3 regions of the Massilia sp. LC238 genome follow, and region 2 is predicted to be linked to each of the others. Evidence: predicted binding sites of a transcription regulator. Region 2 holds the regulator's gene; each other region holds the start of a gene.
What was found. Region 2 encodes FNR, which switches genes on or off when oxygen is low (the NO sensors DNR and NnrR bind a similar motif). Its sites were predicted from a motif close to TTGATNNNNATCAA; they were not measured.

Region 1 (9,426 bases), on a different contig from region 2:
AGCGGCGCCACCACGCCTTCGTGTACGGTGAATTTATCCATGGCCGCTCCGGCTCCCTTTTCTAGATTGTTATTTGCCGCCGGCGCTGGTGACGACCTGGCCGACCTTCTGCACGTCCTTGCCGATGCCCGAGATGGTGTTGCAGCCGGCGAGGACGATGGCGGTCAGGGCGAGTGCGATTACTTTCTTCATGATGTTCCTGTTACGGTTAAAACGGTATTAACGCGCTAGAAGGCGCGTACGTCGACAAAGTGGCCGGCGATTCCCGCGGCGGCGGCCATGGCCGGCGAGACCAGGTGGGTGCGGCCGCCCTGCCCCTGGCGTCCCTCGAAGTTGCGGTTCGAGGTCGAGGCGCAGCGCTCGCCCGGCTCCAGGCGGTCGGCGTTCATGGCCAGGCACATCGAGCAGCCCGGCTCGCGCCATTCGAAGCCGGCTTCCTTGAAGATGCGGTCGAGGCCTTCGCGCTCGGCCTGCTCCTTCACCAGGCCCGAGCCCGGCACCACCATCGCCAGCTTGACGTTGGCGGCGCGCCGGCGGCCGCGCACCACATCGGCGGCGGCGCGCAGGTCTTCGATGCGCGAGTTGGTGCAGGAGCCGATGAAGACCTTGTCGATCTTGATCTGGTCGATCGGGGTGTTCGGCTGGAGGTCCATGTAGACCAGCGCTTTTTCGATGGCGCCGCGGCGCACGGCGTCGCTTTCCTCGCGCGGATCGGGCACGCGGCCGTCCACGGATACCACCATCTCGGGCGAGGTGCCCCAGGTGACCTGCGGGAGGATCTCCGCTGCGTCGAGCTCCACGACCGTGTCGAACACGGCGCCTTCGTCCGAGTGCAGGGTGCGCCAGTAGGCGACGGCCTGCTCCCACTGCTCGCCCTTGGGCGAGAACGGGCGGCCCTTGACGTAGTCGATGGTGGTGTCGTCCACCGCGACCATGCCGGCGCGCGCGCCCGCTTCGATCGCCATGTTACAGACCGTCATGCGGCCTTCCATCGACAGGGCGCGGATGGTCGAGCCGCCGAATTCGATGGCGTAGCCGGTGCCGCCGGCGGTGCCGATCTTGCCGATCACGGCCAGCACGATGTCCTTGGCGGTCACGCCCGCAAGCAGTTCTCCCTCGACCCGCACCAGCATCGATTTCGATTTCTTGGCCAGCAGGGTCTGGGTGGCCAGCACGTGCTCGACTTCGGAGGTGCCGATGCCGTGCGCCAGGCAGCCGAAGGCGCCGTGGGTGCTGGTGTGCGAGTCGCCGCAGACCACGGTCATGCCGGGCAGCGTGGCGCCCTGCTCCGGGCCGATCACGTGCACGATGCCCTGGCGCTTGTCGTTCATGTCGAAGTAGGTCAGGCCGAAGCTCCTGGCGTTGCCGTCAAGGGTTTCGACCTGCAGGCGCGAGGTCGGGTCGGCGATGCCGTGGGCACGGTCGGTGGTCGGCACGTTGTGGTCGGCCACGGCCAGGTTGGCCGAGGTACGCCATAGTCCGCGCCCTGCTTCGCGCAGGCCTTCGAAGGCTTGCGGACTGGTGACTTCGTGCACCAGGTGGCGGTCGATGTAGAGGACTGTGGTGCCATCGGCGTCGGCACGCACGACATGGGAATCCCAGAGTTTGTCGTAGAGCGTTTTTTGCATGGTCTATCCGGTGAACGCGGTACCCCTTATGCGGGGACGGTTTTTGATTATGCCATAATTGTGCACTGCCGCACCAAGCAGGGGCAACGCATTTTTCTGCTAATCAAGCCGAAAGTATGCAAATATTATTTGCATAGACAACTCGCCATGCAAATAAAAAAAGCCTGAGCGGGGAAGCTCAGGCTTTTGTATGCGATTTTGTGTAGGGTGGGCGGGGTAGTTCAGGCCAGTGGCCTGAACTACGCCCACGCGGTGATGGATAGCAGCGAGATCATCCGGTACGAGAGCGGAGCTGCCAGCAATCACCGCGTGGGCGGAATCCGCCCACCCTACGCGGCCAGGCGCACATTCGAACGGCAGCCGTCCATCAGGAAGGACAGGCCGACCACCAGCACCAGTTCGCCCTCGGCCGAACGCGCGGTACCGGTGATGCCCTCGACCGACAGCGCGGTCATCGGCTTGATCACCAGGTCGGCCGTGCCGTCCACCGCTTCCACCGCCAGGATGTAGGGCTGTGGGGCGTTGATGACGATGCCGACGCGTTCCGAGCAGGCTTCGTAGCCCAGCGCCAGGGCCAGCGAACGCACCGGCAGCGGGCGTCCCTGGTCCTTCAGCACCGGAGCGCCGCCCACGCACTGGAACTCTTCCGGCAGCTCGACCACGCGCTCGACGACGGCCATCGGCAGCGCCAGCGACGCGCTCGAGGTCGACACCAGCATGGTCGGGACGATCGACAGCTCGATCGGCAGGCGGATCGCGAAGCGCGTGCCGGCGCCCAGCTGCGATTCGATGCGGATCGCGCCGCGGTTCTTCTCGACCGCCGTCTTGACCACGTCCATGCCCACGCCGCGGCCCGACACCGAGGAAGCCACTTCCTTGGTCGAGAAGCCCGGCAGGAACACCAGCTGGTAGGCGTCGTCGTCGTTGGGGGCGCCGTTCTCGCCGATCAGGCCCTTGTCGATCGCCTTGCGGCGCAGCTTGACCGGGTCCATGCCCTTGCCGTCGTCCTGCAGCACGATCATGACGCTGTTGGCTTCCTGCCAGGCCTTCAGCAGGATGAAGGCCTTGGCCGGCTTGCCGGCGGCGACGCGCTCTTCCGGCGACTCGACGCCGTGGTCGAGCGCGTTACGGAGCATGTGCACCAGCGGATCGTACAGGCTGTCCACCACGACGCGGTCGACTTCGGTCTCGGCGCCTTCGATGGTCAGTTCGACATCCTTGCCGAGGTCCTTGGCCAGTTCGCGCACCAGGCGCGGGAACTTCTGGAACAGGCGGCCCACCGGCTGCATGCGGGTGGCCAGCGTGGCGCGCTGCAGTTCGGCCGAGTAGCGCGAGGCGCGCTCCAGGGTCTCGGTGAGCGTCGCCATCAGGGCGGCGGCCGGACCTTCGAACTTGAACTGCTGCAGGCGCTCGAGCAGCACGGCGGCCTGGTTGGCGGCCTGCACCGACTCGCCCGCCACTTCCAGCAGCGCGTCGAGCTTGACCGCATCGATACGGATGCTTTCGTCCTTGGCCGGGGCCGCGGCGGCGCGCGCATCGGCGACCTTGTCGTTCTGGCGGCGGTCGACGCCGTCCCAGCCGCCCTGCTTGGCGGCCGGCGCGGCCTCAGGGGCAGCGGCGGCAACCGGCGCGGCAGCGGCAGGGACTGCGGCGGGCGCCGACCCCGCCGCAATCGCGGAGCCCGCAGGCACCACGGCGTTGTACATGCCGACCCAGTCCAGGCCATCTTCGCCGGCAGCGGCCGGAACCGGAGCCGGGACGGCGGCCGGCGCTGCCGCAACCGGGGCGGCCACGGCGGGTGCCGGTGCAGCCACAGGCGCCGGCGCGGCGGCCGGTGCGCTGGTCGCGCCCTTGCCTTCGATCGCGTCCTTCAGGATGCGTTCGAGCGTTTCCGGCATTTGCGCCAGGCCTTCCGGCGGGGTGCCGTTGTTCAGGTCGTTGAGCTGGTCCGCCACGAAGCCCGAGGCCTCGAGTGCGGCTTCGATCGCCAGCGGCGTCACCGGCGCGGCGCCGGTGCGCAGGGCGTCGAACAGGTTCTCGGTCAGGTGGCAGGCGGCGACCAGCGCGGGCAGGCCCATGAAGCCGGCGCCGCCCTTGATTGTGTGGAAGGAACGGAACACCGCATTCAGTGTTTCCTTGTTGTCCGGATCGCGTTCGAGGCGCAGCAAATGTTCTTCAACATTCACCGCAAGGTCCATCGCCTCGACGACGAAGTCCTTGAGCATATCGTCCATTAGAACCCCAGATCGGCCAGAAGATCGTCAACGCTATCCTGGTTCAGCGCCGTATCCGGCACCGACGGGCCCTGCATCAGCGGCGCGGGCGCGGCCGGCACTTCTTTCTTCGCCAGCTTTTCCTTCAGGTCGGCCGGCGCGCTGTCGCGCAGCAGCTGCGCCAGCTCGGCTTCCACCGTCTGGGTAATCTTGACCACTTTCTTGATCAGCTGGCCGGTGATGTCCTGGAAGTCCTGGGCCATCATGATCTCGAGCAGGCGCGCCTTCTCGGCTTCGGTCGCTTCGTTCACGGCGGTGGCGAACTGGCGCGAATCGCCGGCCAGGGCCTTGAATTCGTCCAGGCTCAGCTTGCCCGAGAACAGGTCGGCCCAGCGGTTTTCCATGTCCTTGGCCTGCTTCGACAGCAGGTCCTGCGCCGGCATGCCGTCGTCCAGGGTGTTCAGCACCTTGTTGGCGGCCTGTTCGGTCAGGGTGGCGACGTATTCCAGGCGGTCCTGGGCGTCGACGATGGCCGAGGACGCCTCGGTCAGCGCCTTGTCGTAGCCGAGCTCGCGCAGCGAATCGTGCAGCAGGCGCACGATGCCGCCGAGACGTTCGAACATGGCGTGCTCGCCGTCGCTGGCCACGGCCGGCACGGACGCCGCAGCCGGCGCAGCTGCCGCGGCCGCTACCGGAGCGGCGGCGGCGATCGCCGGCGCGCTTGCCGCCGATACCTGGTCGAACAGGGAGTCGAGGTCGTCTTCGTCTGCGACAGCTGCCGCAGCCGGGGCCGGTGCGGGCTCGGCCGCCGGCGCCGGGGTAGGAGCGTTGGCGCGCTGCGCCGCCACTTCCTCGAATAGTGCGTCGAAATCGTCAGCGGCGTCGGTCATAATCCCTGCTTCTCCATGGTGTATAAGTTCGCAATCAGCGGTATTCAGTAGTGTTTACTGCGACCATCCGGGATGGTCCAAAGTCTGTATGCGAGTGTAGCAGCGTAGTTGCCACAGGTAAATCTCGGCGACGGAGACGCAACAAAATGGACATCGAAACTTAATTCCGCGACAATTAAATGGCACAGTTCCTGAATGTTTACACAAGGAGGTGTTGTTTTTCGTAACTCGATGGTTCTTCTTATCACGGCCATGCAGTTGCTGAATAATAAGAACCCGAAGTTTGATCAAGCTCAACAGTTTGCGTTCTTGCAATCGCCGCCGCGCCCGGTACGCCCCAGAATGGCGTGGCCATTGGAGGAGTCATCATGTACCGCAAAATCCTGATCACTACCGACGGCTCGGCCGTGTCGCAGCATACGGCCTGCGCCGGCGTCAAATTTGCGCAAAAGATGGGCGCCGAGGTACTGGCCCTGTTCGTCGCGCCCGATTATCAGTATCCCGTGTACGTGGAGATCATTCCGCCCTCCTATCCGAGCGAAGAAGAATATATCGCGCAGATGCGCCGCATGGGCGAGGAGTACATGGGGAGAATCATGCGCTCCTGCGCCGGCGCCGGCCTGAAGCACAGTTGCATGACCGCGTTTTCCGACACCGCGGCCCTCAAGATCGTCGACGTCGCCGAGCAGGAAGGCTGCGACCTGATCTTCATGGGATCGCACGGCCGCAGCGGCTGGGGCCAGCTGTTGCTCGGCAGCGTCACCAACAAGGTGTTGTCGCACACGACCAAGCCGGTGCTGGTGCACCGCCTGATCAGTGAGCCCGCACCCGCATGACAAGAGGGCGCCTCGAGAATCTTCTCGAAGTGCCCGGAGCCGGCGTGAAGAAAGTACGACATATGCCGGTGCCGTCCTGTGTTAGCCTGCACCGGTCATCGTTGCTTTCACCGAGAAGGATGGTTTTATGATTCGCATCGTCATTGCCGACGACCACACGATCATGCGCGAAGGACTCAAGCGCATCCTCGATGGTGCGCCGGATATCGAGATCACCGGGGAGGCGACCAACGGCTTTGAGGTGCTGGCCCAGGTACGCCAGGGCGGCTTCGACCTGCTGCTGCTCGACCTGTCGATGCCGGGCCGCAGCGGCGTCGACCTGATCCGCCAGGTACGCAGCGAGGCCCCCAAGCTGGCGATCCTGATCCTGACCATGCACGAGGAAGAACAGTACGCGGTGCGGGCGATCCGCGCCGGCGCCCAGGGCTACCTCACCAAGGAAAGCGCGGGCACCCAGCTGGTGGGCGCGATCCGCAAGGTGGCGTCGGGACGTCCTTATATCAGTACCGAAGTGGCCGAGCAGTTGGCGCTCAATATCATGGCGCCGAACGAACAGCTGTTGCATAAACAGCTGTCGGACCGTGAATTCGAGGTGTTTTCGCACCTCGTCGGTGGGAAGTCGATCACCGAGATCGCCAACAGCCTGCACCTGTCGGTCAAGACGGTCAGTACCCACAAAACCCGGATCATGCAGAAGATGGGCATGAGCTCGCTGTCGGAAATGGTCCAGTACGCCGTGGCGCACCGGCTGTTGTCCCCGATGAAAGCCTAGGATTAAGAAGTCTTAGACACGCCACCGGCGGTTTTGTGCCGCAGGTGGCCCCCACCAGGGGGGCGCCCGCCTGCGCCTCGCACTACCCCTCCTCCTACAGCGCCTCGCTGACCTCTTCCTCTGTAGTTCAACATCAGGGGTCAGATTATTCCTACAAGCCTGTCAGCCTTCCTACCTACATATTCAGCCATCGCTGATATCCGTGCCGGACTCGTGTTGGCATACTGAATTCAGCGTTTCGACTTGCTTGCGATCCAAGTCCCAGCGTGAGCCAGATGCTCCGCCCCGTGGTCGCCGAAACCCTGAGTCTTTCACCTGGAGATGAGCATGCAGTCCCAGCCAACGTCAGAACAACGCAACGTCACCCAGCCGACCATGCACTCCCCCATGGAAGCCGGCCGCCAGCGCCCGGGCCGCCTCTGGTCCAACCTCAAGGAAGTCTGCGACCTGCTCCGCATCCCGGCCAGCGTCTCGGTGACCTCCGAAGAATTGCTGTTCCAGCATGTCCAGTTCAAGACCGGCCAGCGCGTCCACACCATCGGCCAGGCCTTCGACACCCTGTACATCGTCAACTCGGGCTTCCTGAAAACCGTACTCATCGACGAGTTCGGCAACGAACAGGTGCTGAGCTTCCCGATGAAGGGCGACATGCTGGGCGTGGACGGCATCCACACCCGCCACTACGCCTCGGAAGCGGTGGCCCTGTCCGACTGCGACCTGATCCTGCTGCCGTTCAAGAAACTCACCGCTCTCGGCCGCGTCCACGCCGAGCTCGAGAACATGATGTACGGCGTCATGAGCCGCGAACTGGTGCGCGAGCAGACCATGATCGGCATGCTCGGCGCCCTCTCGGCCGAAGCGCGCGTGGCCCGCTTCCTGGTCTCGCTGGCCGACCGCTTCGCCGCGATGGGCTACTCGAGCAAGCTGTTCAACCTGCGCATGACCCGCCACGAGATCGGCAGCTACCTCGGGCTGACCCTGGAAACCGTCAGCCGCACCCTGTCGGCCTTCAACGAGATCGGCCTGATCACCGTCGATCAGCGCACCATCGGCATCAAGGACGCCGAAGCCCTCAAGACCCTGCGCCGCCTGCCGCCCTCGCGCTCGCGCACCAAGGGGGGCGCCAAGCAGAAGGCCGAGAGCGAGCAGCCGGGTGACGATCAAGTCCTGGCCACCGCCTGAACAGTTCGTAGCTGAAAAACAACAAGGCCGGTTCCCTCAGGGGCGCCGGCCTTGTGTTTTTTGGTGTCGTTTTTCTGTAGGTCACTGATCCCGCGACAACACCCCATTGTTCACCCGCACCCGATCCCCCTGGCGGAAGCCCGGATCGTTCTCGAACTGCAGCGTCTGGGTTGCCCCGCTGGTCGCATAGCGCACCACGACTTCGTAGCGCTGGCTGCGGTTCATGTTGCGCTGGACATTGCGTCCTGCCAGGCCGCCGGCCACTGCGCCGGCCACCGTGGCCGCGGTACGGCCGCTGCCGCTGCCGACCTGGCTGCCGAGCAGGCCGCCGATGACGGCGCCGCCCGCGGTACCCAGGTAGTTGCCATTACCCGACACTTCGATTACGTTCACCGCCTCCACGGTGGCGCAGTTGGTGCAGTAGCGCGCCTGGCGCGGTTCGCTGACGCGCACACCCGCCAGCAGCGGACGGCCCAGCACCGAGGTGGTGTAGCGGCCATCGGCGCGAATGGTGGCGGTCACGCGGCTGTCCGGGGCGATGCGGTCGGCGTTGCGGATGGTGTACACGCCGTCGTACTCGCCCGGCCGCACTTCCGGCAGGAAGAACACGCCGCGCGCGCCGGCAATCGACACTTCCGCACGGCCGCCCGGCGTGCCGAACACGGTGAAGCGCAATTCATTGCCCGGGCTCAGGTCTGGGCTCCCCTGCACGTTGAAGCGCTCGATCACCAGGTTACTGGCCAGCTGGCCGCGCTGCTGGCGCGGCGCGTTCGGCTGCAGCAGCGACTCGCTCAGCAGGCTGGTGGCAACCTGGTTGCCCAGGCGCAGGTTGGCGGTGACGCCGCTTTCCGGACGGATGCGGTCGTGGGTGCCGATGGTATAGGTGCCGGTGTACTGGCCAGGCTCGACTTCGGTCAGGTTCAGGTTGCGGGTGGCGCCGTCGATGCGCAGGGTGGCGATGCCGCCGGGGCTGCCGTACAGGTCGAAATGCAGCTCGACGCCGGGCGTCAGGCGGCGCACTTCTTCCACGTTGAATCCGTTGATGACGGGCCCGTAGGCGCGGCTCTGAGATTGCTGAGCCTGGGCGGTAGCGCTACCCGTCAGGACCGGTCCAAGCATGATTGCCGCAGCGAACGCGGCCTGCAGCAGCTTACTGAAAACCATGGCTTCGCCCCCCTTGTCGATTGGCAGTACAGGATCACCTCTTTATCTACAGGGAATTGTCGCCCCAGCACGACAGGGGGTCGGTACGCTATCGTACGCAGTGAACGGCGTCTCCCGACGTCACGTAGATGCTGTCGCCCGGTTCCGGGCGGATCGCATGGCCGCCGGTGAAGGCGCCGAAGGATGGCAGGATCATGCGGTCCTGCCCCACCACGAAGCACGGCAGGCGCAGCGCATCGAAACGGGTCGCCAGCACGTAAACCGGATGGATGTGGCCGGCCAGGGCGTAGCCCGGGGTGGCGAGATCCGGGTGGTGGCAGAAGGCGAAGGGGCCGAGCGCGTGCGGCTCGTCCACCAGGTCGATGCGCAGCGCCGCGGCCGGGTCGCCCGCGTGGCGGTCGTGGTTGCCGCGCACCAGCGTCAGTTGCAAGTCGCGGCGGCGTTCGCGCCAGGCCAGCATGGCTTGCTGGGTGGCGCTGGCATGGGCCGCGCGCGCATGCAGGAAGTCGCCCAGGAAAACAACGTGGCGCGCCCCATGCGCCCCGATGAGGGCGTCCAGCCCTGCCAGGTTCTCGGTGGTGGTCCCGCGCGGCACCGGCACCCCGAGGGCGCGGAAGGCCGCCGCCTTGCCGAAGTGGATGTCGGCGATGACCAGCATCTTTTCATGCGGCCAGTACAGCGCCTTTTCCGGCAGCAGCAGGAGCGTCTCGCCGGCGACACGGAGCGAGACGCTGCTCATGC
Region 2 (9,426 bases):
CAAGCAAAGCGCGCCCTACGTGCGCGTGAGCTTCTGACACGGCGGCGCAGCCTGCGGTGGAAACCGCTATACTGCGCCGACCATGCGCATCCAGATTTTCTCCGACCTGCACCTCGAACGCTACGCCGGTTTCAATCCGCAGATCCACGCCGACACCGACGTCGTCGTGTTGGCGGGCGACATCGGCTCCTACCAGGCCGGGTCGCGCCTGACCGACGCCGATTTCGGGCTCGAACGCTTCTCGCCGCTGCGCCCCGGCGCCAATGGCGCGCGCGTCCTGTACATCCCCGGCAACCACGAATTCGATGGCCTCGACTACGACGAAGCCTACGCGCGCCTGCGCGCCAGCTGCGCGCGCCTCGGCATCGAATGGCTGGACCGCGAAACGCTCGTCATCGGGAATATCCGCTTCATCGGCACCACCCTGTGGAGCGACTTCGACGCGCTGGCGCTGCGCGAGCAGGAGCTGAGCAAGCAGCTGCAAAAACGCGAAAAGGCCTTCCGCGCCGCCAACTGGTACCTGTCGAAGAACACCACCCTGAAGAACGGCGAGAAGGTGCTGGCCGAGGGCATCCGCGAGCTGGCGCTGGACTGCCAGGACTGGCTGCGCGGGGCGCTGGCGGCGCCCTTCGAGGGCAGCACGGTGGTGGTGACCCATTTCGCGCCCAGCCTGCAAAGCGCCGATCCGCGCTACGGCCTCACGCCCGGCACCGCGGGCTTCTGCAATGCGCTCGACGGCTTGTTCCCCCAGGCCGACATCTGGATCCACGGCCACCTGCACTGCGCCAACGACTACGTGGTCAGCGGCGTCGATGCCGGCCGGCCCTGGTCCTGCCGCGTGGTGGCCAACCCGCTCGGCTACCTCAGCAAGGGCGAGCAGGAAGCCTTCCGCCCGGACCTGGTGATCGAGATTTAACTGCGGTGGGCGGCGGCGCAGGACACCACGCCAGCCAACAAGAGCACCAGCGCCGCCGCCTCCAGGCCGCTGGGCCAGCGCGCCTCCCACAGGAAGCCGTAGAGCGAGGCGAACACGGTCTCGAACACGATCATCTGGCCCATCAGCGCCATCGGCAGGGCGCGGCTGGCGTAGTTCCACAAGGCGTTGCCGATCACGGAACAGAAGATCCCGACCGCCGTCACCACCCCGATGAACTGCAGCCATTCGCTGCCCGTGTGCGCGGCGCCGCCGGGCGGGAAGGCCGGCAGCGCCAGCAGCAGGGCCTGGGCGCCGGTCATCACCCCCACCAGCTGGCTCCATTCGTTGGCCGAAATGCCCTCGAGGCGCGCCAGCCAGCGCCGGTTGACGACCGCATAGAAGGTCCACGACAGCAGCGCGCCGATCGCCGACAAGAGGCCGATGCCCGAGCCGCCGTCCAGGGAAGACAAGGAATCCCAGCTGATGCAGGCCAGGCCTGCCCCGCCCAGCAGCAGGGAGGGGACCAGGCGCCGCAAGGACACCGCGCCGTGCTCGCGCGCGCCCGCCAGGGTCACGGTGATCGGCAGCAGCCCGATCACGATCGAGGTCATGGCCACGCCACCCAATTGGACGGCCTGGGCCAGGAACAGGTAGTACACGATGTTGCCCGCCAGGCTGAGCCAGGCCAGGCCGCGCCAGTCGGCCCGGGTCAGGCGCTGCCTGAGCCGCGGCCAGGCGCGGGCGACGAGGATGGCGGCGACGATGCCGTAGGCGAGGTAGCGGCCCGCCGACAGCTGCAGGGCCGAGAAGCCCGGCACCAGTTCCGGGGCCAGGAACACCAGGCCCCAGAAGGCGCCCGCGGTGATGCCGGCGCCGATGCTGAGCTGGGTAGTGTGGGATGTAGCGTGAATCTGCGAAAGCATGGACGATCTCCTTGGGAAGGGAGATTGTCGGCCGGATACCCGCGGCGCGCTTGACCCTGGCTACTGCTGGTTTGACAGATTCTCGCGATACGCGCGCCGGTAGGCCGCGGGCGTGGTGTCCATCGCCCTGCGCATGGCACGGGTCAGCGCGCTCTGCTCGGAAAAGCCCGCTGCCAGCGCGATTTCGGCCACCGGGCGCGCCGTCGCACGCAGCCATTCGCAGGCATGGCGCAGGCGGCAGTCCAGCAGCCAGTCGTGGGGCGTGCTGTCGCGCTCTTCGCGAAACAGCGCATGCAGGCGGCTGACGCTCAGGCTGCAGGCGCGCGCCATGGCCTCGGTGGTCCACGGCAGGCCGGGTTCGGCCTCGATGCGGGCGAGCAGGGCGGCCAGGCGCGAGCTTGGCGCGGGCGCCCCCAGCACCAGGGTGTCGAGCAGCAGCGGGGTCCAGCCGGCCAGCACGGAAGGCGCGGGCGGGGCGGTGGCGGCCATGATGCCCATGAATTCGACCAGCTTGCGCGCTGCGGGACCGATGGCGCCGAAGGGCTGCTCGAGCAGGCGCTGCCAGGGTCCTTGCGCGAAGGTATCCGGTCCCAGGTCGACGATCAGCGACCGGTTGGCCACCGGGCTGCACTGCGAGTGCCAGGCGCCGGGCGCCACCACCGCCACGCGCAGCGGATCGAGCCTGGCCTGGCGGCCTTCGATTTCCAGGGCGACTTCGCCGCTCACGGGCAGCACCAGCTGGCCGAACTCGTGGCGGTCCGAGCTGCGCGCGGCGCCATAGCTGCGTAGATGCAGGTCGAGCAGGGCAGCGGCCATGGCGGTGTCGCTAGCCCATCGGGCTGCAGACGTCGGTGCCGGCCGCCAGCGCCTTGAGCTTGGCCGGGTCGAGCAGGGTGACTTCGCGCTTGTCGACCTGCAGCCAGCCCTGCTTCTTGAAGCGCGACAGCAGGCGGCTGATGCTTTCGATGGTGAGCCCGAGGTAGTTGCCGATGTCTTCGCGCGACATGCGCAGCTGGAAGCTGTGCGGCGAATAGCCGCGCGCCGCGTAGCGTGCCGACAGGTTGACCAGGAAGACGGCGAAACGCTGCTCCGCCCGCATATTGCCGAGCAGCAGCATGACGTTCTGTTCGCGCGTGATCTCCTGGCTCATGATGCGGTGGAAGTGGCGCAGCAGGGCCGGCACGTGGCCGAACAGCTCTTCCAGGCGCGAGAACGGGATCTCGCACACCTCGCTGTCCTCGAGGGCCACGGCGTCGCAGTGGTGGGTGCCGCTGATGGCGTCCATGCCCAGCAGTTCGCCGGCCATCTGGAAGCCGGTGATCTGGGCTTCGCCGGCGGCGTTGACCTGATAGGTCTTGAAATGGCCGAAGCGCACCGCGTACAGGTTCCGGAAGGGCTCGCCCATGGCGTAGAGGCGCTCGTCGCGCGCGAGCCGGCGGCGGCGGCCGATGATCTGGTCGAGGCGATTGATGTCGGCATCCTCGAGGCCCATCGGCAGGCACAGCTGGTGCATGCTGCACGCGCTGCAGCTGGCCTTGAGGGCCTGGATGACCTTCGCTTCGCCCGGGAGCGAGATGGGTTGGTTCATGGCAGGGAAACGAAAATGCGGACGCGGCCATTATAGACAAAGGCCGCGTCCGCGGGTTTCATTTCTAAAATACAAGCCCGATTACAGGTGATGCCGGTGTTCCGCCTTCATCCTGTAGTACTCCTGGCGGCCCTTGGCGCGCACGGTCGCGGCGATCTCGGCGGCTTCCTGGGCCGCCTGGTTCACGGTCGCGAAGGCGTCGGCGTTCCCCTTGAGCGCTTCCACGGCCTGCTGCGATTGCGCCGTGCCCGCCAGCGCCAGCCCGAAGGTGGCCGACACCGCCAGCTCGGCGGCCAGGGTGTCGAGGCTCGGCGCCACCACGTCCTGCAGCGCCTTGGCCGCCTGCAGCTCGGCGCTGGCCTGGGGCGCCGCCAGCGTACGCGCCAGGTCCATGTCGCCGGCGACCCGCGCCAGGAAATCGAGCGCCGCGCGGCTGCCGGAGCGGTTGGCCAGGTCGCCGAGGCGCAGCAGGGCCGTGTTCCTGGCATTGAACACGGCACGGCCGGCGCGCGCACTTTCGACGAAGTCGATCATCGGCTGGACCGCGATCTCGCTGCCGATGTAGCCGAGGGTGGCCACGATCTGGGTCAGGAACTCCTCGTGCTTCTCCGGCTCGTTCACCAGCCAGTCCAGCAGCAGGCGGGCGTCCTTCTCGCCGTACTGCGAGGCCAGCTCCCATGGCACGCCCTCGATCCAGTGCTGGGAGACGAAGTCGCGCACGTCGGCTGGCAGCGCCAGGCCGCCCGCACCGCAGGAGCAGCCGCCGGCGGCCATCACCTTGCCGCTGATGCTGAGCGGGCCCGAAAGGAAGGCCGAGGACTCGGCCGCGTTGACCACGTTGTGGTCGGCGCCGACGGACGGGTACATGACCGCGCGCGGGTCGTCGGTACGGTGGGGCAGGCCGCAGTTGTGGCCGTACTCGTGCACCCAGATCAGGCCTTCCTGGTTGGCGGTGAAGCGCACCGCGGCCACGTTGACCGAGGCGCTGCCGACCGGGGCGCAGCCGATGATGCCGTCGCCGGGCCCGCCGCACCAGCGGATGGCCTGCACGATCTTGACCCCGCTGCCGGCGGTCAGGAGGGCATTCAGGTCGCTTGAGGTCTGGATGGTGCCGGGAATGTTCGCCGGCAGCAGCCGGACAGCGCCGTTGCGCACGAAACGGACCGGGGTCGCGACATCCGGCCCGCTGTCGTCGTTCTGGAGGATCGTGCCCATGTCGGCCAGGATCCGGTCGGCCTCGGCTTCGCTCAGGGCCACGCTACTGTGGCGGTGCACCGTGACCGAGACCGTGCGCAGGCTAGGGGGCGCCGAGGGCGGGTTGACGACCAGGTAGTCGACGTAGAGCGAAATGTCGGCGCTCCACTCGATGTTGACCCAGATGTCGACGCCGTTGAAGCGCGGGGCGACGTTGTGCAGGGTGTAGCGGGCCGCGCCGATGAACTTGCCGGCGGGCGGTCCGCCCGGCACGCCTTCGCCGATGGCCACGAAGACCTGCGAGCCGGGCTGGATCAGGTCCCAGTTGAGCCGCAGCAGCCATTCGCCGCGGCGCATGCCCCAGTCGTGGCAGTAGGTAAATCCGGTCCCCTGCAGCGCGGGCTGCACGCCTTCCGTGCCGACGCTCGCTTCGGCGACGGCCCAGGGGCCTTCGGTGCTTGATGAATCCGCGCGCTCCTGCGTTCCGGGATCGAGGAGCAGTGCTGCGTCCTGGTCGAGACGATCATTTGGTGCCATGGGAATCTCCTGGTGCGCTTCAAGGGTTGATGACCAGGTAATCGGCGTAGAGCGAGATGTCGCTGCTCCACGCGATGTCGACCCAGATGTCGACGCCGTTCCAGCGTGAGGCGACGTTGTGCAGGGTGTAGCGGGCGGCGCCGATGAACTTGCCGGCGGACGGGCCGCCCGGCACGCCTTCGCCGATCGCCACCAGGACCCGGGAGGGGGCTGGATGACATCCCAGTTCAGGCGCAGCACCCACTGGCCGCGCCGCGCGCCCCAGTCGTGACGATAGGTGAAACCGGTGCCGCTCAGTTCGGGCTCGGGCTGGCCGGCCCGGGCCGGCGCGGTCCCGAACAGTTGCCGGACCGCGGCCGCATCGGCCTGCTGGCGCAGTTCGCGGAAGCTGGCCGGCATGGCCGAGGAAGTGACCAGCACCTCCGCTTCCCCGGCACGCGCCGCGATCCGCGTTGCCGCCGCGTGGTTCTGATGAGTAGTCATGACCATCTCCTTTCACATCGACGATCGATGGATGGCCCGTTCCACCGCGTGGCGAGGGCGGAGGCCGGGCCGCCGGATCGCGAGTCCGCATGCATGCTGGATACACAGGATTCCGGCTGCCGCCGGGCTCGAATCGTCAGCCAATATAGACGAGTGGATTGGGTCGGCAGGATCGATCTGATGGGTCATTAATATGGATCAGTGACCCCGAGTTTTCTGTGGAAGTGAAAGGTTTCGACGCCGAAAGCAGACCCGGTCTTGCGCATGCATAAAAAGCGACTCGCATGCCGCCGAAGCCAGGTTTTGGCGTATCAAATCGACATCGCCAAGCGTGCGCACCCCTCCCGCATGCTAGATTCTGAACACTAGAGCCTTTAAACGATGAATGTACATTGGCGGACATGGACGACATCGCGCACTTACCCTGTCTTAGCGGCTGGAACCTGCCATGGTCGGTGCGGTCGAACGAATTCTGCTCAAGCATTCCTCCAACAATGCTGCTGTCGCACCGTATTCGTATCGAAGCGACATCCGAACAGCGCGATTACTTCGCGCGGGCGGCTGGCACCGCACGCCGTGTCTGGAATTTCGCCCTGGCCGAGTGTCAGCGAATGGTTTCCTGTGGCCAGCGACCCGATGTAGTGGTTCTGAAAAAGCAGTTTAACGCGATAAAGTATACTCACTCGGACTGGCTCGACAGCGAAGGAAAACCGTGGTTGCGAACCATCCACCGTGATGCCCACGCGCAGCCTTTCGCAAACCTCGGCAGTGCGTGGGGCCGCTACTTCAGCGCCCTTAAAGCGGGCAAGCCGGCACATCCTCCTGCATTTAAGAGGAAGGGCCGTTGCCGCGACAGTTTCTACGTTGCCAACGACAGGCTACGTCTAGAGGGTAAAAGCGCGATCCTGCCGAAAGTGGGACGAGCTCTTCTCGCGGAGGCGCTACGTCTTCCTGGAAAAATCATGGGGGCGAGTGTGTCGCGCGAGGCCAACCACTGGTTTCTCGCTGTACAGGTCGATGTATTCGATGACGCTGCCCTGCTTCCTCGGAGTGCTGATAGCATCGTTGGCGTCGACTTAGGAATAACAGTCGCCGCGACCTTGAGTAGCGGTGAGAAGCTTGCTGCCCCACTACCCTTAAGCGCGGAGCTGCGGCGCATGCGCATCCGCAGTCGGCGTCAGTCTCGCAAACTGCAAGCTGCCAAGGCCGGGGCAGAGATAGCAGGCGAGATTCCGAAAGGCACCCGGCTTACCTTCTCTCAGAATCGAAAAAAAGGGGCGCATGCGCTGGCGTGCCTTCATACGCGTATCGCCCGCGTGCGCAGCGATTTCCTCCATAAGCTGACGACTCGCCTGTGCCGCGAAAACCAAGCGGTGGCAATCGAAGACTTATGCGTAAAGGGAATGATGGCTAACAGCCGGATGGCGCGAGCTATTTCCGACATCGGTTTCTACGAGTTCCGGCGCCAGTTGCAGTACAAGGCGCTGCGTTATGGCACAACGATCGTGGTGGCCGATCGCTGGTATCCGTCGAGTAAGCTGTGCTCGCATTGCGGGGCAAAGAATTCTTTGCTGGGTCTGGGAGAACTGAGTTGGACCTGTATTTGTGGTGCTTACCACGACCGTGACGTCAACGCGGCCGTCAACTTACACCGGCTCGCCACCGGCGCCCTTGCGGCGGCAATGGCGCTACCCGTGGCGAGTCAGGCGGTGACGCCGGGCACTGCTGCCGGAAGGCTTCCGGCGGAAGGCGGGAAAGTGACGCCTGTTAGAAACGAATACGGTCGGCAAGACGGTTCGGGGCAGGAAGAGGACGGTGCAAACGTTTGCACACCTTCTTGATAGCAGTACGACGAGCAAAAGGGGCCCGCATGTTCGGTTTGTCCGCTTTGGATCTGGCGCGCGTGCAGTTCGCGTTCACGATGTCCTTCCACATCCTGTTCCCGGCGATGACGATTGGCATGGCCAGCTACCTGGCCGTGCTCGAGCTGTGCTGGCTGCGCACGAAGCGCCAGGTCTACGTCGACCTCTACCACTACTGGCTCAAGATCTTCGCCGTCTGCTTCGGCATGGGGGTGGTGTCGGGCATCGTGATGGCCTACCAGATCGGCACCAACTGGAGCTACCTGTCCGAGTTCGCCGGCAGCATCATGGGGCCGATCCTGTCCTACGAGGTGCTGACCGCCTTCTTCCTCGAGGCCGGCTTCCTGGGCGTGATGCTGTTCGGCTGGACCCGGGTCGGGCCGGGCCTGCACTTCGGGGCCACCTGCGCGGTCGCGGTCGGCACCCTGATCTCGGCCACCTGGATCCTGGCCGCCAACAGCTGGATGCAGACCCCGCAGGGCTATGCCATCGAGGGCGGCCGCATGGTCCCGGCCGACTGGCTGGCGATCGTCTTCAACCCGTCCTTCCCGTACCGGCTGCTGCACATGGTGATCGCCGCCTATCTCACCACGGCCCTGATCGTCGGCGCCACCGGAGCCTGGCAGCTGCTCAAGGGCCGCGACAACCCGGCGGTGCGCAAGATGTTGTCGATGGCGATGTGGATGATCCTGCTGGTGGCGCCGATCCAGGCGGTGGTGGGCGACTTCCATGGCCTGAACACCCTGAAGCACCAGCCGGCCAAGCTGGCGGCCATGGAAGGGCACTGGCAGAACGAAGGCGACAAGGCGGTCCCGCTGCTGCTGTTCGGCGTGCCCGACATGGAAGAGGAACGCACCAAGTACGCGGTCGGCATCCCGCACCTGGGCAGCCTGATCCTCACCCATTCCTGGAACGGCCAGTTCCCCGGACTCAAGGATTTCCCGCGCGACGAGCGGCCGAACTCGCTGATCGTGTTCTGGAGCTTTCGCCTGATGGTGGGCCTGGGCCTGCTCATGATCGCGCTCGGCGCCTGGAGCCTGTGGCTGCGGCGCAAGCGGGGAGGGGAGCCGCGCTTGTGGCACAACCGCCCCTTCCTGCGCTTCGCCGTCTGGATGGGACCGGCGGGCCTGGTCGCCATTCTGGCCGGCTGGACCACCACCGAAGTGGGGCGCCAGCCCTGGGTCGTGTATGGCGTGCTGCGCACCGCCGATGCGGTCTCCCCGCATGGAGCCGCCGAGCTCGGCCTGACCCTGGTCCTGTTCGTGGTGGCCTATATCTTCGTGTTCGGCACCGGCACCGTCTACCTGCTGCGCATGATGCGCAAGGGGCCGCAGCGCTTCGAGCTGCATACGCCGGCCCGGGGCGGCCCGGGCGAGGAACGCACGCCCAGCCGGCCGCTGTCGGCCGCCGACGTGCAGAACGACGACGACGAGGGCGAGGCCAGCCCGGATCGCCTCGGCCGCGACAAGGAGGAACCCGGTCATGGGCATTGACACCACCGTCATCTGGGCGATCATCATTTTCTTCGCCGTCTTCATGTACGTGCTGCTGGACGGCTTCGACCTGGGCATCGGCCTGCTGTTTCCCTTCAGCCCGAAAAAGCGCGACCGCGACACCATGATGAACACGGTGGCGCCGGTCTGGGACGGCAACGAGACCTGGCTGGTGCTGGGAGGCGAGGGGCTGCTGGCGGCCTTCCCGGTGGCCTATTCGATCATCCTGTCGGGGCTCTACCTGCCGCTGATCTTCATGCTGGTCGGCCTGGTGTTCCGCGGCGTGGCCTTCGAATTCCGCTTCAAGGCCAAGGAGCACGAGCGCCACCTGTGGGACAAGGCCTTCATCGGCGGCTCGGTGGTGGCCAGCTTCTTCCAGGGCGTCTCGCTGGGCGCTTTTCTCGACGGCATCGCGGTGTCGGGCCGGAGC
Region 3 (9,426 bases), on a different contig from region 2:
CCTGTCGGTCATCCATCTTTCCTGGTCTGCAATGATGAGGGCGATTCTACCCGCACATCTCGCCTGAACCCGCCGGTTCTGCCACAATGTGGCCGTACACCGGAGCCGCACGATATGTATCACGAACCGAACCGCCAATCGATCAGCATGCTGGTCAGGGATTTTTATGCCGATATCCGGCGCGACGAGCTGTTGCAGCCGGTATTCGACGGCGCCATCGGCGCCAACTGGGAAGCCCACCTCGAGCGCATGGTGGACTTCTGGTGTTCGGTCATGCTGTCGAGTAGCGAGTTCAAGGGCAATGTCTACGGCAAGCACATGGGCTTGCAGGGCATCGAGGCGGAGCATTTCCGGCGCTGGCTCGGCCTGTTCGAGGCGCATGCGCGGCGGCTGTTCGCGACGGAAACCGCCGACGCCTTCCTGGCGGCGGCCCGGCGCATCGCCGCCAGCCTGCAATACGGTTATTTCGGCCGCGTCGAAGTGGCTTGAGGGGAGCATCATGAAACACCTGCCCGCCGGGCTGGATCACTACAAGAGCACGCCGGTGTTCGACCAGGACACGGTGCCGGCGGGATTGCGGCGCGCGCACAGCACCGCGGCCGGCGTCTGGGGCCGCATCGTCGTCCACGAGGGCAGCCTGCGCTATGTGATCGAGGCGCCGGAGGCCGAAGAACACGTGCTCGCGCCCGGGACGCCGGGCATCGTCGAACCGGGCGTGCCGCACCATGTCGACATCGCAGGGCCGGTGCGCTTCTGCGTGGAGTTCCACCGCTAAGCGGCCGTTCGCCTGCGCCTCAGCGCGCGGCCCGGCGGCAGCGCCGCGGCCAGGCCCAGCCCCGCCAGCAGCATCGCCAGCGTTGACGGTTCCGGCACCGCCGGCACCGGGTCGAGCAGCACCGAGCCGTAGCAGAACACGCCGGTGCGGTCGCAGCGGTGCGCCAGGATCTGGCCGCGGTCGTTGATCTCGTCGGCCGCGATCAGCAACAGGTCGGCGTCGCGGTCGATGCGGGTGTTCAGGTCGATCAGCCGGCCGTCGGCATACAGGAAGGCGCGGCCGTCCGCGACGCCGACCACCTGGCCGAGATTGTTGATGTCGTAGGCGAAGCCGTTGCGGGCCCGGGGCGTCAGGTTGAAGTAGGTGTCGCCGTCCCAGAGGAAGGCGTGGTTGCGGCCGTCGGCCTGGGTGAAGTAGCCGGTCACCCAGCCGGCGTCGTTGATGGCCTGGCCGGACACCGGGCTGCCGCCGACGCGTGGCAGCTCGGTCAGCATCCCTTGGCTGTACACGGCGGTGCGGGATCCGAATCCGTTGTCGTAGACGTCGTAGCTGACCAGCACCTCTCCGCGCTCGTTGATGTCGCCCGGGCCGCTGTACTCGGGACCGACGATGTCGACCACCCCGTCCCTGAGTACGGCGGCGCGGAAATCCGGACTGCGCGCTGCGATCTCGCCGCGCTTGTTGATGTCGCGCGCATCCTGGATGCCGTAGCGGGCCGTCAGGTCCTGCATGTGACCTTCCGCATACAGGAAGGCATGGTCCTCGCCCGTGGCCGTGGTCGACAGTCCCACGGCCTGGTCGAGGTCGTTGAGCGCGCGGACCTGGGTGATGTAGCCGCCCAGGCCGCCGACCGATTCCGCGAAGCGCTGGCGGATGATCCCGGCGCCCTGATAAGGCGTTTCCGGTCCGAAGCTATTGACCGCGTAATGTCCCTGGTTGTTCAGTGCGAGCGCGCGGGCGTACTTGCTGCCCGCCCCTGTCCAGGAAAAATAATCGGGCGCCGCGGTGGCCAGCTGGGGCAGCGTGCCCAGCAGTGCGGCGGCGCAGGCGCAGCGCCAGGTCGTCCTCGTCATATCAGCCGCCCGCGGCGCTTGCCTGCGCCGCCCTGCATATTTGATTTGCATCGAAGCCCACCTTTCGAGTATTTTCGATCCTGTCCACACGCACGACGAAAGGACCACACCATGTTCCTCGAACGCGTCTGTATCGCCACCGATGGCTCCGATCTGGCCGTCCGCGCCGCCCAGATGGGCACCCTGCTCGCCCGCTCGGGCGCCGGACGCATCGTCGCGGTCTCGGTGGCGCAACCGCAGTTCCACCGGCCGGAAAGCGGCAAGGCCGCACCGGACAACGAATGCGCCCAGGCGGAATTCGCACGCGCCCGCCGGGCCGCCCAGGCCCACGTCGAAACGGTGCTGGACATCGCCCGCCAGACCGGCGTCAGCTGCGATGCCGAGACGCCGCTGGCTTCGGCGCCCGGCCCCGACATCATCCGGGTCGCGGAAGAACATGGCTGCGACCTCATCGTGATGGGCACGCACGGGCCGAACGACGCGAACCGCCTGTTCGTCGGCAGCGTGGCGCAGTACGTGCTGGCCAATTCCAGCATCCCGGTGCTCCTCTTGCGCGACCCGCGTGAAGCGTCGCAGCCCGACTTCATCGAGGGCGTCGCGTCCTGAGCGGCGGCTTTCCGCCTCAGGGCACGATCGCCACTTTCAGCACCCCGTCGCGCTGGTTGGCGAACAGGTCGTAGGCTTCCTCGATCCGCTCGAGCGGGAAGCGGTGGGTCACCAGCGGCCGCAGGTCGACGCGGCCTTGGGCGACGATGTCCATCAGCCGACGCATGCGGTGCTTGCCGCCGGGGCACAGCGTCGTGACCAGCTTGTGGTCGCCGAGGCCGGCGGCGAAGGCGTCGACCGGCAGGCCCAGCTTGCCCGAATACACGCCCAGGCTCGACAGCGTGCCGCCCGGCTTGAGGGCGCGCAGGCAGCTTTCGAAGGTCTGCTGGGTGCCCAGGGCCTCGATCGTGACGTCGGCGCCCTGCCCGTCGGTGAGTGCGAGGATGGCCTCGACCGGATCGGCCTGCCGGAAGTCGATCACGTGGTCGGCCCCCAGCCGCCTGGCCATCTCCAGCCGCGCCGGCACCGTGTCGACCGCGATGATGCGGCTGGCGCCGCGCAGGCGCGCCCCGGCGGTAGCGCACAGGCCGATCGGCCCCTGGGCAAAGACCGCCACGGTGTCGCCGATGCGGATCGCGCCGTTCTCGGCGCCGCCGAAGCCGGTGCTCATGATGTCGGGGCACATCAGCACCTGCTCGTCGCTCAATCCGCTTGGTACCGGAGACAGGTTCGCCATCGCGAACGGCACCCGGACGTACTCGGCCTGGCAGCCGTCGATCGTGTTGCCGAAGCGCCAGCCGCCGAGCGCATGTCCGCCGCACTGGGACTGGTGGCCCTCTACGCAGGGATGGCACTGGCCGCAAGGCGTGATCGCCCCCACCACCACCCGCTGGCCGAGCGTGTAGCCCTCCACCCCAGGGCCGAGTTGGGCGATCACGCCGACCGGCTCGTGGCCGATGGTCAGGCCCGGCGCGACCGGATACTCGCCTTTCAGGATATGGACGTCGGTGCCGCAAATGGTCGTCATCGTCACCTTGACCACCGCTTCGCCGGGACCGGCCCGGGGCACCGGCTTGCGCTCCAGCGCGATCCGGCCGGGGCCGAGTAAGACTGCCGCTTTCATCATTTCCATGGGATCCTCCTGCCGCTGGTTCAGTGCGCCATCAGGACGGGCAAGCGCGCGTTCTGCAGCACGTAGCGCGTGACGCCCCCTAGGAACAGCTCGCGGAATTGCGAATGGCCGTAGCAGCCCATGACCAGCAGGTCGCAGCCCTCCTGCGCCGCCAGCCCAAGCAGTGCCTGCCCGCCGTCGAGGCCGCGCTCGACCGCCATGATCCGGGCCTGGACGTCGTGGCGTGCAAGGAAGGCGGCAAGGTCGGCCTGGTGCTGCGGCTCGCCCAGCTCGGTGTCGCCGGGCGCGCGGAAGGCAACGACGCTCACGCGCGCGGCGCGCCGCAGCAGCGGCAGCGCGGCCTGTAGCGCGGCCGCCGCCTCCTTGCTGCCGTTCCAGGCGGCGAGCACATGGCGCAAGGGACCGGGCAGGGCCGGGGCGCAGGGCACGACCAGCACCGGGCGCGCGCAGGTGAAAGCCACGTATTCGGGGATGCGCACCACGGTCTCGCTCAAGGCTTCGTCCGGGTCGTCCTGGCTGACCACCACCAGGTCGGCGAAGCGTCCCAGCCGCGCCAGCGCTTCGCTCGGGAGGTCGCACACCAGGCGTTGTTCGAACGCCACGCCGGCGTCCCCCGCCAGCGTGGCGAACTGCGCGAGCGCGCGCCCTGCCGCGTCGTGCAGGGGAGCGAAGTAGCTCGCCTCGAGGCTGCCCGGCACCACCTTGTAGCCGTGGGGGAAAACGTCGCGCGAAACACCGATGGCGGCGACACCCAGCAGGTGCGCCCCGTGTTCCCCGGCCAGCCAGGCCGCGACGCGGAGTCGTTGCGGCGCGTGACGTGATTCGTCGGCATGCACGACGATGGTCCGATAGCTCATCGATCTCCTCCTGTGCCCGAGGCCGCAAGCGCAGTCGCGCGACCCGCCTCGCCCCTGTCTTTTGACCGGATCAACCAACCCTGGTTCGTGCCGCCATCCACTTGCGCAGCTCCAGTCCGGCCAGCGCCAGCAGCGCCATGCCGAGGGCGGCGGCCAGCGCGGCCGGCGGCGGCGGGGCCAGGTCGAGGAGCCCTGCCAGCGCCGGCACGAACAGCGCCAGCGCGAGCAGCAGCAGCGCCGCGCCGGCGATCGCCCAGAACACCGGGTTGGCGACCCGCAGCGTGCTCCCGACACCGTCGAGCTGGCGGTTCGACAGCAGTAGTGCGAGGTTGCACAGCACCAGCGCGGCAAAGGCGGCGCCGCGCGCCTCCGGTTCCGGCAGCCATGCGAGCGCCCAGGCATACAGTGCCACGAGCAAGGCCAGCACCCAGGCGCCCTGGACCAGCGCACTGCCGACGGCCGCGCGCCCGAACAGGGCCTCGCCGGGCGCGCGCGGCGGGCGCCGCATCAGGTCCGCCTCGGCCGGTTCGTTCTCGAAGGCGAGCGAACAGGCGGGGTCGATCACCAATTCCAGGAACACGATATGGAGCGGGTACAGCATGACCGGCCAGCCCAGCAGCACGGGCAGCAGCGCCATGCCGGCAATCGGGACATGCATCGCCATCACGTAGCACATCGACTTGCGCATGTTGCCGAAGATCCGCCGGCCCGTCGCGATGGCCTCGACCAGCGAAGCGAAGCGGTCGTCGAGCAGGGTCAGTTCGGCGGCTTCGCGCGCGACGTCGGTGCCGCGCCGGCCCATGGCGACGCCCACGTCCGCGGCGCGCAGCGCCGGCGCGTCGTTGACCCCGTCGCCGGTCATCGCGACCACCGCGCCGCCCTGCTGGAGCGCCTGCACGATGCGCAGCTTCTGCTGCGGGGCGACGCGGGCGCAGACGTCGGTGGCGGCCAGGCGGCGCGCCAGCCCGGCGGCGTCGAGCGCGGCGATCGCGGCGCCGGTCAGCACCGCGTCGGGCGCTCCCGCGTCGAGCCCGGCCTGGCGCGCGATCGCGCGCGCGGTCTCGGGATGGTCGCCGGTGATCATCACGACGCGCAGGCCGGCGCCGCGGCAGGCCGCCACGGCGGCGGGAATGTCGGGACGCAGCGGATCCGCCAGCGCGGCGAGACCGAGCGGCTCGAGGCCGAAGGCGGCCGGCTCGACCGGCATGGCCCGGGCCCCGGCAGTGGTCCACGCGCGCGCCACCGCCAGCACCCGCAGGCCGGCCGCCGCCATCCGCGCGGCCGCCTCGAGCAGCGCCGCACCCGCGGGCGCGGGCGCGCCGCACATCGCCACGATCGCCTCGGGCGCCCCCTTGGCGGCGACCAGCAGGCGGCCATCGCCGCAATCCCAGACCTGCACCAGCGCCGGCCGCTGCGGCGTCAGGCCGTACTCGTGCACCAGCGTCCAGCCGGGCGCCAGCGCCCCGCCATCGGGCAGCGCATCGGCGGCCAGGCGCCAGAACGCGGCCTCCATCGGGTCGCTGCCGAGCGCCCGGCTGGCGCGCAGCGCGCAGGCCAGCAGCTCCTGGTGCGGCGCGGCCATTGCGTGCCCGGCAGGTCCGTCATGGAGGCTGCCGTCGCGCCACAGCTGCGCCACCGCCATCCGGTTCTCGGTCAGGGTGCCGGTCTTGTCGACGCACAGCACCGAGGTCGAGCCCAGAATCTCGATCGCCGCCAGGCGCCGGGTCAGCACCTGGCTGCGCGCCAGCCGCCAGGCGCCGATGGCCGGGAACACGGTCAGAATGACAGGGAACTCTTCCGGCAACATGGACATCGACAAGGCGATGCCGGCCAGCAGCGCCTGCAAGGGATCCTGGCCGCGCAGCACCAGCAGCAGGACCAGTGCGGCGCTGACGGCGCCACCCAGGATCGCGAAGCGGCGCGCCAGGGCCCTGGTCTCGCGCTGCAGGCGCCCGGGCGGCGGCGCGATGCCGCCCAGCGCCGCCCCGATGCGGCCGATCTCGCTGCGCACGCCGGTGGCGCTGACCCGGGCCAGGCCATGCCCCTGCACCACCAGCGTGCCGGAATACACCCACGGCAGGTCGGCGCCGCCGGGCGCCTGCGGGCGGTCCGCTCCTGCGCCGCCCTGCGGCGCGGGCAGCTTGCCGACCGGGACCGATTCGCCGGTCAGCAACGACTCGTCCACCTGCAGGCCCGCCGCCGCCAGCAGCAGGCCGTCGGCCGGCACCCGGTCGCCTTCGCCCAGCTCGACCAGGTCGCCTTCGACCAGTTCGGCGGCCGGCAGTTGCCGGGCGCTGCCGTCGCGCCACACCAGGGCAGTCGGCGCGCCGAGCTCGCGCAGCGCCTGCAGGGCGCGCTCGGTGCGGCCCTCCTGGTACAGCGTCATGCACAGCATCAGGACCACCATCCCGAACAGGAAGGCCCCTTCGAAGGGTTCGCCCAGCACCAGGTACAGGACCGCGGCTCCGACCAGCAGCAGGTACATCGGTTCGCGCGCGGCATCGAGCGCGATGCGGCGCCAGCGCCGCCCGCCGCTGTCGGGCAGCTGGTTGGGGCCGTCGCGCGCCAGGCGCCGCGCGGCTTCCTCGCTGTCCAGCCCCGCAGGGGCGGCGGCGCCGGGCTCGACTTTCATGGGGTCTCCCTTTCGGAGGCCGGCAGGGTCTCGCGCGCCAGCTCGACGCGGTCGCGGCCGTTCGATTTGGCCCGATACAGCGCCGCGTCGGCGTCGGCCAGCAGATCCTCGACGCCGGCATGCCCGGGGGCCAGGCCGGCGACCCCGATGCTGATCGTACAGCGCACTTCGCCCCGAGGAATCGCGAGGCGGATCGCGCCCACTGCCGTTCGCATGCGCTCGGCGCAGGCGAGGGCTTCCTCGACCGTGGTTTCGGGCATGACGCACACGAACTCCTCTCCCCCAACCCGGCCGAAGTAATCGCTGGCGCGCAGCAAGTCCGCGCATGCCTGGCTGACCGCGCGCAGGAGCGCGTCGCCGACCGGATGGCCCCAGGTATCGTTGACGCGCTTGAAGAAATCGATGTCGAGCATGGCGATCGCCAGCGGATGGCCGTAGCGCCGCGCCAGGGTGATATCGTGGCTGGCCAGTTCGAGCAGGTAGCCTCGCGCCAGCACCCCGCACAGGCTGTCGTGGCGGGCTGCATGGCGCAAGGCGCGCTCGGCCAGGAAATTCCTTCGCACCAGCCGTCCCTGGAAGCGCGCCACCTCCGCCACCAGGCCGAGCATCACGAGGTAGGCCAGCACGCTGCTGGCGAAGGCCGGCTCCGGCAACTGCGCTGCCGCCAACCCGAGGAATAGCAGGCTCGGCACCAGGGCCAGCGCGGACAAGCGAAGCAGGCGCGGTTCGACCAGGGCCAGCGGGAACATCACCCCCGTGATCGCCGGCAGCGCCAGCAACAGGCCATCGGGCAGCAGGGCGGCGCTGAGGATCATTGCGCCGGCATGGGTGATGTAGACCAGGGCACAGCGCCAGGCGAGCGGGATGCGCCCGTCCCAGTCCCGATAGCCGATGGCGCCGATCAGGACCAGGCCCAGCCGGATTAGCGCAGTGGTGGCGGCCTGCTGGGGAGAGATCCAGTAGTCCCATGCGCTGAACAGCAGCACGCCGAGACCGAACAAGCCTCCGAGCGCCGGCAGCATGCCGGACAGGCTGCGGTCGAGCGCCAGGCCGAATTCGCGTTCGTCGTCGGGCGCGAGCGCGCCGGTCAGGCGCGCGGCCCGGAATGGAGATGCGGCCGGACGCTGTTTCCCCATCTGCACGTGGCCGCTCTTAGCCGGCGCCGGCGGCTGGCCGCAAGACCATGACCGGCACCGGCGCGCCTGCGAGCACGGCCTGGGTCACGCTGCCGGCCAGCAGACGGCTCAGGCCGCGCCGGCCGTGCGAACCCATGACGATCAGGTCGCATTGCTGCTCGCGGACGGTATCGGCGATCGCCTCGGCGGGGTCGAGCGCGCTGCAGGTCAGCGCCGTGCAGGCCACGCCCGCCTTGGCGCAGCGCGCGGCGATGGCATCGACATAGCGCTGGGCATGCTCCAGCAGCACGTCCATCTGCAGGCCCGGATCGTAGGCCATGGCGCCTTCGAGCGACTGGAAGGTGGGTTCGGGAACTGCGACGGACAGCGCCACGATCTCGCTGCCCTCGCGGCCGTAAACGAACTCGATGGCGGCATCGACCGCCGCTTCGGAAACGGGCGACCCGTCGGTCGGGACCAGGATACGTCGGTACATGGCAATCTCCAGACAGGGTGGACGAACGGTTGAGGACCAGTCTGTCCTCGCGCATGCTAAAAATCTTTGATTTAAATCAAAATCGAACCGATGTCTTGATGCTTTGGCAAGCCTAGCAAACTGCCCGGTCGCCGAAGCAGATGCCGAGCTCGCGCGCCGTGCGCACCATATCGCCGTCGAGCGGCACCCGCTTGCTGCGGCCCGCCACCTCGCCCAGGGGCACGGTGCCGATCTCCTGGCCACCCAGCGCCACCATCACGCCGGACTCGCCGCGCGCCAGCGCGCGCACCGCGCAAGCGCCGAAGCGCGCCGCCACCACGCGGTCGAAAGCCGACGGACTGCCGCCGCGCAGCAGGTGGCCCAGCACCACGCTGCGGCATTCCTTGCCGGTGCGCTGCGCCAGCTGCGCCTCGACCCAGGCCCCGATGCCGCCCAGGCGCTCTGCATGCCCGCCGCCGGCGGCCGCCAGCCGTGCGCGCTCGCCGCCGAGCGGCTGCGCCCCTTCGGCGGCCACCACGATCGCATGGCGCCGGCCGGCGGCGTCGCGCCGTCCGATGGCTTCGGCCACCACCTCGAGGTCGAAAGGGATCTCGGGAAGCAGGATCGCATGGGCGCCCCCGGCCATGCCGGCCTGCAGTGCGATCCAGCCGGCGTAGCGTCCCATCACCTCGACCACCATCACGCGGTGCTGGCTGTCGGCGGTGGTGTGCAGGCGGTCGATGCATTCGGTGGCGAAGCCGGCCGCCGTATCGAAGCCGAAGGTCTGGTTGGTGGCGTCGAGGTCGTTGTCGATGGTCTTG

Region 1: FG94_RS17730 (universal stress protein) is a predicted target of FNR. The motif match lies at 5,015-5,028, and genes of this name have one in related genera.
Region 3: FG94_RS27755 (universal stress protein) is a predicted target of FNR. The motif match lies at 1,889-1,902, and genes of this name have one in related genera.

Annotation. Positions count from the first base shown of each region.
Region 1 is NZ_JNNN01000065.1:196,839-206,264, reverse strand. It holds gene leuD (3-isopropylmalate dehydratase small subunit) at 1-41, opposite strand, end outside; gene FG94_RS26735 (entericidin A/B family lipoprotein) at 70-192, opposite strand; gene leuC (3-isopropylmalate dehydratase large subunit) at 228-1,628, opposite strand; gene FG94_RS17740 (chemotaxis protein CheA) at 1,958-3,862, opposite strand; gene FG94_RS17735 (protein phosphatase CheZ) at 3,862-4,731, opposite strand; gene FG94_RS17730 (universal stress protein) at 5,100-5,567, shown strand; gene FG94_RS17725 (response regulator transcription factor) at 5,695-6,339, shown strand; gene FG94_RS17720 (Crp/Fnr family transcriptional regulator) at 6,727-7,521, shown strand; gene FG94_RS26140 (glycine zipper 2TM domain-containing protein) at 7,603-8,685, opposite strand; gene pdeM (ligase-associated DNA damage response endonuclease PdeM) at 8,774-9,424, opposite strand; gene FG94_RS17705 (ligase-associated DNA damage response DEXH box helicase) at 9,421-9,426, opposite strand, start outside.
Region 2 is NZ_JNNN01000025.1:36,404-45,829, forward strand. It holds gene FG94_RS05510 (VOC family protein) at 1-37, shown strand, start outside; gene FG94_RS05515 (metallophosphoesterase) at 83-916, shown strand; gene FG94_RS05520 (DMT family transporter) at 913-1,839, opposite strand; gene FG94_RS05525 (AraC family transcriptional regulator) at 1,900-2,655, opposite strand; gene fnr (fumarate/nitrate reduction transcriptional regulator Fnr) at 2,666-3,427, opposite strand; gene FG94_RS05535 (hypothetical protein) at 3,509-5,158, opposite strand; gene FG94_RS27105 (hypothetical protein) at 5,178-5,402, opposite strand; gene FG94_RS05540 (hypothetical protein) at 5,445-5,630, shown strand; gene FG94_RS05545 (transposase) at 6,043-7,482, shown strand; gene FG94_RS05550 (cytochrome ubiquinol oxidase subunit I) at 7,512-8,996, shown strand; gene cydB (cytochrome d ubiquinol oxidase subunit II) at 8,986-9,426, shown strand, end outside.
Region 3 is NZ_JNNN01000083.1:35,362-44,787, reverse strand. It holds gene FG94_RS25100 (LysR family transcriptional regulator) at 1-12, opposite strand, end outside; gene FG94_RS25095 (group III truncated hemoglobin) at 115-489, shown strand; gene FG94_RS25090 (DUF1971 domain-containing protein) at 500-775, shown strand; gene FG94_RS25085 (PEP-CTERM sorting domain-containing protein) at 772-1,848, opposite strand; gene FG94_RS27755 (universal stress protein) at 1,960-2,454, shown strand; gene FG94_RS25075 (NAD(P)-dependent alcohol dehydrogenase) at 2,471-3,526, opposite strand; gene FG94_RS25070 (universal stress protein) at 3,547-4,383, opposite strand; gene FG94_RS25065 (HAD-IC family P-type ATPase) at 4,454-7,015, opposite strand; gene FG94_RS26310 (GGDEF domain-containing protein) at 7,012-8,151, opposite strand; gene FG94_RS25055 (universal stress protein) at 8,168-8,626, opposite strand; gene FG94_RS25050 (6-phosphofructokinase) at 8,739-9,426, opposite strand, start outside.